DNA from 3 places in the Neobacillus solisequens genome. Region 1 is predicted to be linked to each of the others. Evidence: riboswitches for the same ligand, from Rfam matches in the RefSeq annotation. Region 1 holds a riboswitch; each other region holds the start of a gene.
What was found. A riboswitch is a leader RNA that binds a small molecule or an ion and turns the genes downstream of it on or off. The one in region 1 is predicted to bind glycine.
Positions count from the first base shown of each region.

Region 2: linked by a shared signal. The riboswitch ahead of ACI3K6_RS17315 (ACT domain-containing protein) and the one ahead of gcvT (glycine cleavage system aminomethyltransferase GcvT) in region 1 are both predicted to bind glycine.
Region 3: linked by a shared signal. The riboswitch ahead of ACI3K6_RS07570 (amino acid permease) and the one ahead of gcvT (glycine cleavage system aminomethyltransferase GcvT) in region 1 are both predicted to bind glycine.

Region 1 is NZ_JBKFGJ010000013.1:103,342-108,319, reverse strand. It holds gene ACI3K6_RS14270 (YqhG family protein) at 1-658, opposite strand, end outside; gene ACI3K6_RS14265 (DEAD/DEAH box helicase) at 636-2,324, opposite strand; glycine riboswitch at 2,491-2,579, shown strand; gene gcvT (glycine cleavage system aminomethyltransferase GcvT) at 2,803-3,906, shown strand; gene gcvPA (aminomethyl-transferring glycine dehydrogenase subunit GcvPA) at 3,925-4,978, shown strand, end outside.
Region 2 is NZ_JBKFGJ010000018.1:141,017-145,994, forward strand. It holds gene ACI3K6_RS17305 (DUF2935 domain-containing protein) at 1-176, shown strand, start outside; gene ACI3K6_RS17310 (PFL family protein) at 229-1,590, opposite strand; gene ACI3K6_RS17315 (ACT domain-containing protein) at 1,608-1,883, opposite strand; glycine riboswitch at 1,967-2,048, opposite strand; gene ACI3K6_RS17320 (aminotransferase class V-fold PLP-dependent enzyme) at 2,244-3,746, shown strand; gene ACI3K6_RS17325 (Hsp20/alpha crystallin family protein) at 3,886-4,317, shown strand; gene ACI3K6_RS17330 (L,D-transpeptidase family protein) at 4,397-4,912, shown strand.
Region 3 is NZ_JBKFGJ010000005.1:118,712-123,689, reverse strand. It holds gene pruA (L-glutamate gamma-semialdehyde dehydrogenase) at 1-1,095, opposite strand, end outside; gene ACI3K6_RS07575 (histidine kinase N-terminal domain-containing protein) at 1,360-2,523, opposite strand; glycine riboswitch at 2,792-2,872, shown strand; gene ACI3K6_RS07570 (amino acid permease) at 3,015-4,379, shown strand; gene ACI3K6_RS07565 (ATP-binding protein) at 4,470-4,978, opposite strand, start outside.

The sequences.
Region 1 (4,978 bases):
AATGCTCCAGTAATTTTAAATCCTTATCCCACCGCTCTCTAGCTTTATCAGCCCATGAGTGATCCTCTGTTTCAATGATTGATTTAAGATAATTTTCGATTCGTACCATTCCGCTTTTTGGTTTTACTAATGGTGAAAGAGTGAAGGAGTAATCCGGAATTTTAGGTGTTAAGGAAATGTTCAGCAGACGTTCATGAAAATTCTCTACCATCATTCCGTTAATCAATTGTAAACCAATTGATTTGAACACATCACGCTTCCGATCACATTGGTAGGATAGTTTGACATTCATACATAACCAGGGCATCAAAGCAGTTTGACTTTTAACGTGGCCATGATTTTCATAAAGACGAATATATCTTGATAAATTTTTGGTTGAGCCGAAGATTTGATGCAGTCTTGGAGATCCAAAATGAATCGTTTCACCTTTTATGTGATCAGGTGTTGCGTCTGGATTCGTAATTAATGTCAGCTTCATTGGATTAGGAACGCCACTTGTTTTTTCCAAATAGTGCCAGTAAAAGGGGCGATTCATCAGTTCTTTATCTAAATCAATGGTTAATTGGACATCTAAATAGCCTGGGGCATTATCCAGGATCGGGCATTCGTTCGCTTGGAAATACTTTAAAAGAAAATTATGAATTTCCTGCTGCTGCATGGGATTCTCCTTTCTTCATACTCTCTGCAAATTCTATCATTGAGGTTAAATTTTCCATTTTGATCCGCATCTCACCTTCAGTGCTAGAACCTCCGAAAATATCCATTATATGATCCTCAATATTACCAAACTCCAGCTTTGTTAATATATCATCAAGCTCCCCAATTACTTTTTCAAATAGTTCAATTTTTTCGTAAAGAAGCTTTAATATATGTTCCTCGACGGTATTTTTGATAGCAAAATTATAGATCATCACGTCATTTTCCTGACCCAAGCGATGAATCCGACCAATTCTCTGTTCAAGTCTCATCGGGTTCCAAGGCAAATCAAAGTTAATGATATGATGACAAAATTGTAAGTTAATTCCTTCGCCGCCTGCTTCAGTAGCAATAAGGACTTGAGCATGCTTTTGGAATAATTCCCGCATCCAGTCTTTTTTTCCGCGTTTAAACCCACCTCGGAATGGCACTGATGTAATGCCATGCTGCTTTAAATACCATTGTAAATAAAGCTGAGTGGCACGGTATTCTGTAAAGATAATCACTTTATTATTGATCTTTTGTATTAGTTCAAGCGCCTTTTCTGCTTTTGAATTGGCTTGCACAGCTTCCACTTTTTTTATTAAAAATTCAATTTGCTCTTCATAGGCACGAGGAGGGTTCTCCTTTTTTTGAAGCATATTTTTAAGCGTATAAAAAACGGCCTCCCTGCTGCTGCATGCTTCGCGCTGTAAAGTCATCACTGAAAAGCTGCTCGCCTGAACCCAATCGCCTTCGTTTCTTAGAGATGTGATGGATTCATATAGCTCTTTTTCAGGCTGAGTAAATTCGATTGGGATGGTTTCCACATGTCTTTTCGTCCACTCAATCCCGGTATCGGCCCTCCGATTTCGAATCATGACTTTATTTACCAACTCTTTTAGATGTTCATCATCATTTAACGAGCGAGAATCCCGTTTATATTTTTCATAAAAAGTAGTTTCACTTCCTAAGTGACCCGGCTTTAATAGTGATACCAAGTTAAAAATCTCTTCTATTCGGTTTTGGATGGGAGTTGCTGTCAATAACAAACAAAATTTCTTTTTAAGACTTTGAACAAATTCGTAGTTTTTGGTTTTATTATTTTTTAGTTTATGTGCTTCATCAATAATAATCAGATCATAGTCCTGCTGGAAAATGATATCACGATGTGGATTCCGCTTGGCTGTATCGATGGAAGACACAACAACATCACAACTTTCCCAAACATAGCTTTTTCGTTGAGTAATGGCTGGTATGAAAAATTTGCTGTTTAATTCTTGAGCCCATTGGGTGACTAATGATGCAGGGACTAAGATGAGTACTTTCTTTACCAAGCCGCGAATCATGTATTCTTTTAAAATTAATCCTGCTTCAATCGTTTTTCCTAATCCAACCTCGTCAGCAAGAATGGCTTTGCCATTCATATTTTCAATAACTTGTTTAGCTGTCTCAAGTTGATGAGGGAGTGGAGTTAAGTTGGGAAGATGTGAAGGGGCTTGCAAACCTTCAAAATCCGGAATCACCAAATGTTTCTCCACCTCAATCGCCAACTTAAAAAGCTCCCAGTTTCCCCATGGTCCATCATGCTCGACTCTATGTAAAAAATCATCCTGCCAAGAGGAATCAAATTCAATTTCAACCTTCATATTTTCATCTCCTTTTAATACTTGTTCAGCACTAAAAAATGATTGCTCGAAGCATTGCTTTAATGGTAGGATGATAATAGCTTTGAAAGTTTCAAATATTTGCATTAGCAAATAAATTTTATAAGTATGTTTAGTATCACCAATTTGGAAAATATTATAAATGCGGATGACAACAAGAGGAGAGACTACCTTGGTAGCGCCGAAGGAGCAAGCATGTAATGTGAATCTCTCAGGCAAAAGAACTCTTGTTTGACGCGGCTCTGGAGAGCGCTGCCTCGTGCAGCCACCAAAGGGGAAAGCCATCAAAGGTAAACTTTCAGGTGAAAGGACAGGGACCTTCTTTTTTACAAAGGGGGGTGTCTGTCCTTTTTTGTGTCCTCTCATTCGGAGAAAGAATTTCCAGTGATTGAAAAAGTGGTTTTGTGTCTTTTGAAAAAGGCAGTTTCATAATAATTTGAATTTCAAGGGGGATGATTAAGTGGTTGAATTAAAACGTACTCCGCTTTTCGAGGTTTATAAAGAATATGGCGGGAAAACGATTGATTTTGGTGGATGGGAGTTACCGGTACAATTCTCCAGCATTAAGGAAGAACACGAAGCTGTTCGCTCGAAAGCTGGTCTATTCGATGTGTCCCACATGGGTGAAGTCGAAGTAAAAGGAACTGACAGCTTGGCCTATTTACAAAAAATGATGACAAACGACATTTCAAAGATCCCTAACGGTGGTGCCCAATATACAGCCATGTGCTATGAAAACGGGGGGACAGTAGATGATCTGCTTGTCTATAAAATTGAGGATAACCATTACCTCCTTGTAGTGAACGCATCTAATATCGAAAAAGATTATAGCTGGCTAGAAGCACACATTGAAGGTGACGTCTCAATAAAAAACTTATCAGAAAAAATGGCTCAGCTTGCCCTCCAAGGTCCGCTGGCGGAAACTGTGTTACAGAGGTTGACCAAGGCAGATTTAAGTCAAATTCGCTTTTTCAAATTTCAACAGGAAGTTGATATAAATGGAAGAAAAACCTTGGTCTCCAGAACAGGATATACCGGAGAAGATGGCTTTGAGATCTATTGTTCATCTGAAGATGCCGTTGACCTTTGGAATGTAATTCTCGATGCTGGAAAAGAAGATGGAGTGGTGGCCTGTGGCTTAGGTGCTCGTGATACCCTTCGTTTTGAAGCTAATTTGGCTCTTTATGGTCAGGAATTATCTCCAGAAATTTCCCCATTAGAAGCAGGTATTGGTTTTGCAGTAAAGTTGAAAAAAGAGGCAGATTTTATTGGAAAAACCTCGTTAGTGCAACAAAAAGAAAAGGGATTATCGAGAAAGATTGTTGGTATTGAAATGATTGACCGCGGTATCCCGCGCCATGGCTACCCGGTATATGCGGGTACTAACCATATCGGTGTGGTCACTACCGGAACACAGTCACCAACATTAAAGAAAAATATTGGTCTAGCCCTAATCTCAACAGAATTTACTGCTGTTGATTCAGAAGTAGAAGTGGAAATTCGCGGAAAACGATTAAAAGCTAAAGTCATTCCGACACCTTTTTATAAAAAAGAAAAGAAATAGTAGAAGGGAGTAAGAAAGATGAAACATCGCTATTTACCAATGACAGAACAAGATAAACAGGCCATGCTTGAGAAAATTGGTGTTTCCACCATCGATGAGTTATTCAGTGATATTCCTGAAAAAGTGAGATTTAAAGGTGAATATAACATAACTGCGGCTAAGTCGGAACCTTCTTTGATGAAGGAACTATTTAAAATGGCAAGTAAAAATGCTGATTTAAAAACCAATACCTCTTTCTTGGGTGCAGGTGTATACGATCACTATATGCCGGTAATCGTTGACCATGTCCTATCAAGATCAGAATTTTATACAGCCTATACACCTTACCAGCCGGAGATTTCTCAAGGAGAGCTGCAAGCCATTTTTGAATTCCAGACCATGATCTGCGAACTGACTGGAATGGATGTCGCCAACTCTTCCATGTATGATGGCGGAACAGCACTTGCTGAAGCAGCCATGTTAAGCGCCGGACATATGAAACGAAAAACCATCCTAGTATCAAAGGCAGTACACCCGGAATCCCGTGAGGTTCTTAAAACGTATGCGAAAGGTCAATATCTTGAGGTAGTAGAAGTGCCAGTAAAAGATGGCGTTACTGATCTTGATTCGTTAAAGGAATTAGTGAATGATTCTGTTGCGACCGTCATTGTTCAATATCCAAACTTTTATGGCAGAATCGAACCTTTAAAAGAGCTAGAGGAAGTGATTCATGAACAAAAAGCCATGTTTGTTGTGTCCAGCAATCCACTTGCACTAGGTTTATTAACTCCACCAGGGAAATTTGGAGCAGATATTGTCGTGGGAGATGCCCAACCGTTTGGGATCCCAACAGCTTTTGGCGGACCTCATTGCGGATTCTTCGCAGTTACAAACAAGTTAATGCGTAAAGTTCCAGGACGACTTGTCGGACAAACAACAGATGACCAAGGGCGCCGCGGATTTGTATTAACACTGCAAGCACGTGAGCAGCATATCCGACGTGATAAAGCTACATCTAATATTTGTTCTAATCAAGCATTAAATGCGCTGGCTGCTTCTGTAGCGATGACTGCGCTTGGTAAAAAAGGTGTAC
Region 2 (4,978 bases), on a different contig from region 1:
TTAAATCAGTAATGGAAAAATACAAAAATGACTGGATCCTCAATAAAACAACATTGCGCTTTATAGAACATCATTTTCCAGAAACTTGCTATTTCATTAAAAAACTGGCAGAATTCTCACCAGAGCTTCATGCCGAAGGTTCTCATTGCTCGTTGAGAAAACCATCGTTCTTATAGTTATGTAAAAGAAAGAACCTGTGCCATTATTGAAGGGGCACAGGTTCTTTTCTTAGTTGATCAAGGCTTGAAGAGGTGCTGGAATTCTCCCGCCTCGGGAAATCATTTTTTGGGAGCTAAAAGTGTTGACACCCAAAACCGGGGCACGTCCAAGGAGACCTCCGAATTCCACCATTTCCCCTTCTTTTTTTCCGGGAACTGGTATGACCCTTACAGCAGTGGTTTTCTTATTAATCATACCAATTGCAGCTTCATCAGCAATTATAGCGGATAGAGTGGCAGGGGAAGCATCTCCTGTTAATGCGATCATGTCTAGACCGACTGAACACACACAAGTCATTGCTTCAAGTTTCGACAGTGTCAAGGCTCCTTCGGTAATTCCTCGAATCATCCCATTATCTTCACTGACAGGAATAAATGCCCCGCTTAAACCGCCGACATAAGAACTGGCCATGGCTCCACCTTTTTTTACAGCATCATTCATTAGTGCTAAGGCGGCAATGGTTCCATGGGTACCGACCCGTTCCAATCCAATTTCTTCGAGAATCTCAGCAACACTATCGTTGACCGCATTTGTAGGGGCCAATGACAAATCCATAATACCAAATGGGATGCCAAGGCGCTCAGCAACTACACGGCCAATTAACTCACCAGCACGGGTTATCTTAAAGACCGTTTTTTTAATAATATCGGATACTTCACCTAAATCTGCATCGGGATAACGTTTTAGAGCATTCAATACTACACCAGGACCACTGACACCAACATTGATCACCGCTTCACCCTCACCAGCTCCATGAAACGCTCCTGCCATAAATGGATTATCTTCAACCGGATTACTGAAGACTACAAGCTTGGCGCAGGCAATTCCATTTTGATCCGCTGTTAGTTCAGCTGCTTCTTTGATGATGAACCCCAATTCTCTGACAGCATCCATATTAATCCCGGTTCTTGTAGTGGCAACTGAAACGGAAGAGCATACTCTCTCTGTAACACTAAGAGCCCTCGGCAATGCTTGAAGCAAAGTATGATCGCCTTTTGATTGTCCTTTATGAACAAGGGCCGAGAACCCGCCAATAAAATCTACACCCAATTGTTTAGCAGCTTTATCCAATGTTTTAGCAAGCTCTACGGTTTGATCTACAGTTGCGTTACCAAGAATTTCGGCAATCGGGGTGATGGAAATTCGTTTATTGATAATGGGAATCCCAAATTCTTTTTCCACTTCTACCGCAACACTTTTAAGATTCTTAGCGTATGTGGTGATTTTCTCATACACTTGCAAATTCATTTTTTCAAAATCGGAATCTGCACAATCTCGTAAACTAATCCCCATTGTAACAGTCCGAATATCTAGGTTTTCCATTTGCACCATTCGAATGGTTTGCAAAATCTCATCCATTGCAATTGACATCCTACGATCGCTCCTCATTAAATTCTGTGCATTGCTTGGAATATTTCCTCTAATTGAAGGTGGATTTTTAAGCCCATGTCTTCACCAATTAAAGCTAATTCGTCCCGCACTTTATTTAAATTGTCATTCCCTGAAACATCAATGATCATCATCATTGTAAAAAAATCCTGTAAAATGGTTTGACTGATGTCAAGAATGTTCATATTGTTTTCTGCTAATACGGTTGTGACACGCGAGATGATCCCAACCTTGTCCATTCCAATTACACTTACTACTGCTCTTCGTAGTTCCATTTTTTCACCTCATAAAATATAAATAAAAGAGATTGGATCAACTCCAATCTCAAGTAAGAAGAGTGCGCAAGTGGTTATGCACAACATTCTCTCCTGTCCTTTTGCCTGAGATTGTGAATCCTTCGGCGCCGTAAACTCTTTTACGATCTCTCCAGAAGCCTCTCCAGCTATAGTGTCACCCATAGCCTTCATCGACTGCTTTATTGAATTAAACAAATGTTAACAAATTAATAGGAATTCAGTCAATAAAAATATTTTAATATTTTCATAATTGTCACAATCTATCCTGCAAAACTGACCCATGGAAAAAGTCGATGCATATATTAATTGGAAAGATTTCCAGGTGAGGTGGAAATGGAAATGATAACAGCTAGTATCGGTGGTAAGACTTATCGTATTCCAGACGATTTGGAGACCTATTTCAAAACCTTCCGATCACATGTGATTGGAATGAATCAGGAGTATATTACTCCCTATGGCAAGAAAAAGATCATTTATGCAGATTGGACAGCCAGCGGAAGGCTGTATCGCCCTATCGAGCAGAAAATTTCCGAGGTTTTTGGACCATTTATGGCTAATACCCATACTGAATCGAATGTAACCAGCTTAATGATGACGGGTATGTATCAACAGGCAAAAAACATCATTAAAGATCATGTCAATGCCCATCCGACTGATGTCGTTTTATTTGATGGATTCGGAATGACTTCTGTTATGAATAAATTTCAGAGGATATTAGGATTTAAACTACATGAAAAATATAAAGATAAATGCACTGTACCTGTGACGGAAAGACCTATTGTCTTTATAACCCATATGGAACACCATTCTAATCAGACTTCATGGTGTGAGTCAATGGTGGATGTAGAAATGATTCAGGCAGATCAAAATGGGTTGGTTGATTTAAACCACTTGAAAAACTTATTAGAGCAATACCAAGACCGTACAATAAAAATTGGGTCTTTTACTGCCTGCTCGAATGTTACAGGTATTCAAACTCCCTATCATCAATTAGCCAAAATCATGCACCAACACGGTGGGGTATGCTTTATAGATTTTGCGGCATCAGCCCCCTATATCAACATAAATATGCACCCAAAAGACCCGCTGGAAAAATTGGATGCGATTGTTTTTTCACCACATAAATTTTTAGGAGGACCCGGGACGAGCGGTGTTTTGGTGTTTGACTCTAAATTATACGGAAATAAAGTTCCCGATCACCCTGGAGGTGGGACTGTTACATGGACAAATCCATGGGGCGAACATCATTATTATCCAAATATCGAAATTCGTGAGGATGGGGGAACTCCAGGGATTTTACAAGCAATACGAACTGCACTTTGCATTCAATTAAAAGAACAAATGGGCATCGAGAATATCGTAAAAAGGGAGAAACAACAAATATCCATACTGCTGCCTATGTTGAAAACAATCCCAGGACTTCACCTATTAGAAGAAAATCAGACGAAGCGCTTAGGAATCGTATCTTTTTATGTAGACAATATTCATTACAATTTAATCGTTCGTCTGTTAAATGACCGTTTCGGCTTCCAAGTCAGGGGAGGCTGTTCCTGTGCTGGGACATATGGTCATTACCTCTTCCATATCGATAAGAACAAGTCCAAACAAATTACCGATCAAATTGACCAGGGTGATTTTTCAACGAAACCGGGGTGGGTACGATTTTCACTGCATCCGATCATGACAAATGAGGAAATTCTACTGTTTGTTCAGGCTATTAAGGAAATAGTAGAAAATATCGAGGAATGGAAAAAAGATTATCGATATGATGCTAAAAGCAACGATTATTTTTATATCCATTTTAAAAGAGAAGACATGTCGCCACTTTTTCGAATGGAATAATGGAAATTATTACTGTCTTAATAGTAATTTTGATAATTATAGCGAAAATGATGAGAAAATGTAAAAAATTGACAGTTAATTAGTTGCGAGTTAAAATTAAATTGTAATAAATCATAGTAAAGTAAAGGAGGAATCATCAATGAACAGCTTATTTCCATTCAAAAAGGCCAAGGACGTAAGCACAGATATGTGGGATTCATTTACTGATTTCTTCAGCGATAATTTCTTTGCTCCAGTCCGAAGCGATACTCATTTATTCCGTACTGATATTAAAGACGCCGGAGACCATTATGTAATTGAGGCAGAACTGCCTGGATTTGACAAAGAGGATATTAAAGTAGAGTACGATCAACATTACCTGACTATTTCAGCACAGCGAGAATCACATGTAAAAGAGGATAAAGAAAATTTTATTCGTCAGGAAAGACATTACGGAGAATTTGTACGTCGGTTCTATGTGAAAGATATTAATGAGGAAACTGTTGAAGCTGTTTTTGAAAATGGAATACTCACACTAAATTGTCCAAAAGTAACTCCTAAAATGGAACAAAAACATATAGAAATTCACTAAAAATTTGGCCGCAATCAACTATTGATTGCGGTCAAATTTTTTGCATAAAGGACCGGACAGCTTTTGCAGGCATAAGCTAATGAAAAAAGGCGGGATCAACTTGATTCATACTGTAAAACCAGGTGAAACACTTGCCACAATCTCGGCGGATTATCGTGTTAGCCTGCGCCGGCTATATGCGGCAAATCCCGGACTAGGCCATGGCCATTTATTTGCAGGCCAAAAAATTCAAATTCCCGGAATCCCCGAACCGAATACCATTCCCTTTTCTATTCAAGTATCAGTTGGAAAAAGAAGACTGACTCTTTATAATAGCGGAAAGTTGGTTAAAATTTTTCCAATTGCCGTAGGAAAAATGCTCACTGGGACTCCGGTTGGCGAATTTGTCATCGTTAATCGTCAATACCACCCAGGGGGGCCATTTGGCGTATTATGGATGTCACTTTCGAAGCAGGGGTACGGTATCCATGGGACCAATGACCCGAGTTCAATAGGGAAAGCAGTATCCCATGGGTGCATCAGGATGTTTAATCGGGATGTCCTTCAGCTGGCAAATATGGTGTCTAATGGTACTAGGGTTATGATACAGCCTTGAAGATGATAGCCGAATTTAAACCCACCTGCAAAAAAACGTTACGAATTAGAGTTGAAAGGTCAAAAC
Region 3 (4,978 bases), on a different contig from region 1:
GAAGTTTGTAAAGTTACGAACATCTCCGACTTTAAGCTTCGCTGTTTCTTCCAATAGGCCTGCTTTCACTTCTTCCCACATGCTTGCTGGGATGTAAGCACGAGAAGCAGCTGAACATTTTTGACCTTGGTATTCAAATGCACCACGAACGAGGTTGGCTACTACTTTGTCCGCTTTTGCTGTTTCGTGGGCAAATACAAAGTCCTTACCACCTGTTTCCCCAACTAAACGAGGATAAGATTTATAGTTTGCAATATTTTCGCCTACCGTTTTCCAAATGGTTTGGAATGTAGCTGTTGAACCAGTAAAATGGAATCCAGCCATACGTGGGTCTGTTAAAACGACTTCTGATACTTGCGAACCACGAGATGGTACGAAGTTGATGACTCCTTTTGGTAATCCAGCTTCTTCTAAAATACGCATAAAGTAGTAGTTTGCTAGGATTGAAGTGGTTGCTGGTTTCCAAACGACAACATTCCCCATCATAGCAGGTGCTGATGGTAAGTTCCCGCCAATAGCTGTAAAGTTAAATGGAGAGATGGCCAATACAAAACCATCTAATGCACGGTAATCTAAACGATTCCAAACATTCTTCATACTGTCCGGTTGAATTTGATATATTTGATTAGCATAATCTACGCCAAAGCGTAAGAAATCTATTAATTCTTGTGCAGAGTCGATTTCTGCTTGAATAGCTGTTTTGGATTGTCCTAACATCGTAGCAGCATTCATGACGTCACGATATGGACCTGAGATTAAATCAGCCGCTTTTAAGAAAATAGCAGCGCGGTGTTCCCATGGTGTATTTTCCCATGATTCTTTTGCAGCCATTGCCGCTTCTACTGCATCCCGTAATTCCTTTTCCCCAGCTTGCGAATAGTTTGCTAGAACATGTTGATGATCATGCGGCATCACTACTTGCTTCACTGTATCTGTCTTTATATTTTCCCCATTAATAATAACTGGAATATCGACAACGATTTCAGATTGGCGTTGTAATTCCGCTTTTAACGTTTCCCGTTCCTTTGTGCCAGGAGCATATGAATTGCCAGGCTCATTTGTAGGTGTTGGGATCTTGAAAATTCCGTTACTCATTTCATCCTCATTCCTTCCTCTTTCAATACTATGTTGTTCATATTAGGCAAAACTGGTTTTTCGAAAATTATTATAACATAATCTTTCTTTGATTGCGCTTTCTTTTAATCATTAAAAAAACAGCTTTGAATTTTAAGATTATTGAAGAATGGGTAAAAAATGAATAATATGCAGGGGATAATATTGACGAAAAGGGGAGTTCTGGATGTAAGAACTCATCCCTGTAGAGGTACGCATTTAGCGGGTCCCCAACTAAAGGATAGGCTATTTAGTTGGGGAAGCCATTTCTTCGCAAACTGATTTATTTATGGGTAACGTGATTTCAAAGGTAGTTAGATCATTGTTAGATAGACAATGAATTTTTCCGTTATGTTTTTCTATAATATTCTTACATACGAATAGGCCAATTCCCGTACCTAATTTCTTTGTGGTGTAAAATGGTTCGAAAATATAGGCTACTTCATCGGCATTTATGGTAGGTCCGTTATTAGAGATGACAATCTTGATGTGTTCACTGTCCACCTCTGTATTTATGTCAATTTTCCTTTGTTTTTCATCTTCCCTTACAGCATCGACAGCATTCATTAATAGGTTTAGAAAAACTTGCTTTAATTCATTTTGATCGCCGATTATCTTTATTTTGGGGTCTATTTTGGTATTTACCTTGATTTTACCATCGATAATGCTTGGATATAGAAAATCAAGCACTTCTTCTAAAATAAATTTTATGGTGATTTCCCCCATCTTACTTTCGTTAACTGTGTTCATTCTTGAGGTATGCAGGAACTGGGTAATTCTAAACTTAAGTTCTTCAAGTTCCTTGCTTACAATGTCTAAGTATGGTAATTTGGGATAATCATCTTTTAGTAGCTTAATAAATCCCATTACAGAGGTTAACGGGTTTCGAAATTCATGCACAAAGCACGAGGACATTTGTCCAAGAATAGCCAGTCGATCCTTATGTGTTTGGGAAATATAAAGGTTTTGTTCCTGCAGTTTTTTATCTTTCAATTCTGTGTATCTGGAAACAGCATGATAACAGAATAAATCAAACTGTCGATTGATTAGATCAATGATGAGTTGTAATTTTTCAATCTCGATTCCAGAAAGGTTTACGCATTTTACAATAAGACTTCGTCCAAGATTAACATTATAAACAAATTCACCAATGTTGATTTCCGCATCGACTCGTTGCTTGGCGATTTTGTAAGCTAATGATTGAATTTGGTCATCTGATAATTGTTTTACGAACGATTTTGATATAAATTCGTACATGATAAAACCGTTGTGTCTAATCAAGTCAATATCATCTTTGTCATTATGTACGATGATCTGTTCTTCCCATAAATCAATGAATTCTTTGTGATGCATTTTAAGAAACTGGCTCAGTTGTTGATAAACATGATCCATTTGGTCCGTTGATTCCATAAAAAGCCTACCTTTAATTTAGAATAAAAATCCCGTAAAGTTAGCTCCAATATACTGGATTTTTGAGTGCCTGTCACCCTAAGTAGGTAAGTTGTTAATAAAATTTAAAAAACTAAGCAGTCTCTTTGTCTAAAATGATATAGGGAAAAAATATTTTGTTGACAAAGTATTTAAATACTACTAAAATTAAAAATTATTTAACAATAATTTGCTCTATCAAAAAATTCAATATTAGCAAGCTATGATTGCTATGGATCACACTATAGCAGGAGCGGCTTCTGGAGAGACCGCGGGGTATCCGCGGCGCCGAAGGGTTCACAATCTCAGGCAAAAGGACAGAAGAGTACTGAATATGTATTTGTTATGCTACCAATGGGCAGTATGGCATCTATTATTTATTATTCTTATGACCATGAGATTGGAGGACATCCAATCTCTTTTTTTTATAGGGTTATATTTATTGCTCATTCATTCACAAGGAGGAGTTCACATTGGCACAGCAAGAGTTAAAAAGGAATTTAGCGAATCGTCATGTTCAATTAATCGCGATTGGAGGCACCATTGGTACCGGGTTATTCCTAGGGTCCGGGAAAGCCATTCAATTGGCGGGACCGTCCATTATGTTTGCTTATTTAATTGTGGGGATTGCCTGTTTTTTTGTCATGAGGGCACTGGGAGAACTCTTGTTGTCTAAGGCAGGCTATCAATCTTTTACAGACATTGCTGAGGACTATCTGGGACCGCGGGCAGCTTTCGTAACAGGTTGGACGTATTGGTTTTGTTGGATTATGACGGCTATGGCAGATGTTATTGCGGTTGGTGTATATGTACGATATTGGTTTCAGATCCCACAATGGGTTCCTGCCATCGTTTGTTTATTGATTCTATTTGGACTTAATCTATTAACCGTTAAGCTTTTTGGAGAATTAGAGTTTTGGTTTGCTTTAATAAAGGTCATTACGATCCTCGCATTAATTGGCATTGGAGTCATTTTGCTGGTAATGGGCTTCAAAACGGATGCAGGTGCCGTTTCTATTAAAAACTTATGGGAGCATGGCGGGCTTTTTCCAAACGGGGTTTCAGGGTTCTTACTATCCTTCCAAATGGTTGTCTTTGCCTTTGTAGGTGTGGAATTAGTGGGGGTATCGGCTGCGGAAACATCTAATCCTGAAAAAAATATCCCTTCCGCCATTAATAAAATACCTTTACGAATTCTGTTCTTCTACGTGGGTGCCCTGATTGTGCTTTTATGTATTAACCCATGGACGCAACTGAATGCGTCAGAAAGTCCTTTTGTTAAAACATTTAGCTTAGTGGGAATTCCGGTTGCCGCAGGTATTATTAACTTTGTGGTGTTAACTTCAGCAGCATCTGCTTGTAACAGTGGAATGTTTTCAACAAGTCGAATTCTTTTTAATTTAAGTAAAAATGAACAAGGGCCGGCTTATTTTTCAAAGTTGAATAAAAATCATGTGCCAGGCAACGCGCTATTGGTATCTACTCTAGTCCTTTCAGGGGGAGCGCTTTTAAGCAAACTGATTCCGGAACAGGCCTTTGGCATTGTAACCACGATTAGTGCCATTTGTTTTATTTGGGTTTGGGGTGTCATCCTCATATGTCACGTAAAGTATAAAAAGACTCGTCCGGATTTGCAGGCAAAATCCAAGTTTAAAGCACCGTTTACACCATTTGTGAATTACGCCGTTCTTGCGTTGTTTGCGTTTATTCTTATTATTATGCTGTTTGCAGATGCAACACGCCCGGCTTTATTGCTGACACCGATTTGGTTTGTTTTATTATTTACTTTATATTCAAGTAGAAAAAGAGGAGAGAAACGGATAAGAGTATCCGCTTAGAATCATCCTTAATAGATGCTAGCCCCTAGTATGTTCATTCGTTAACATACAGGGGGCTAGAACATTTATTTATTTACTTACCCCTCACTTTTACTCTGGTAAAACTAGGTCAACGATGGTTCCTAGCCCCTTTTTACTTCTAATAAAAATATCTCCATTATTTTCTCTGATTATTTTAAAGCAAACGGTGAGTCCCAAACCGGTTCCTCGCTCTTTGGTTGTATAAAAAGGTTCCCCTAATTTCTTGAGTATCTGTTTTGGTATGCCGTCACCGTTATCAATGATTCGAATTCTAAATTTTTTCTGACCAATTCGTTCGGATTTAACTCTAATTTTTCCACCCTTTGATACGGCTTCCAAGGAATTTTTTACAATGTTAATCAGTACTTGCTTCAGTTGCTTTTCTTCTATTGAGCGGGTTTCTATGTTAGCTTTTGTTTGAATCTCGATAGATACCTGGAGAAGAAGTGCTGTTGTATCGATTAGAATTTTCACATCATGAATCACTTTATTGATCAATACGACTTTTCCATTTTTAAAAGTGGCCTGTGGTTTGGCAATAAAAAGCAGTTCTCCGACTACCTCATTAATGCGGTCAA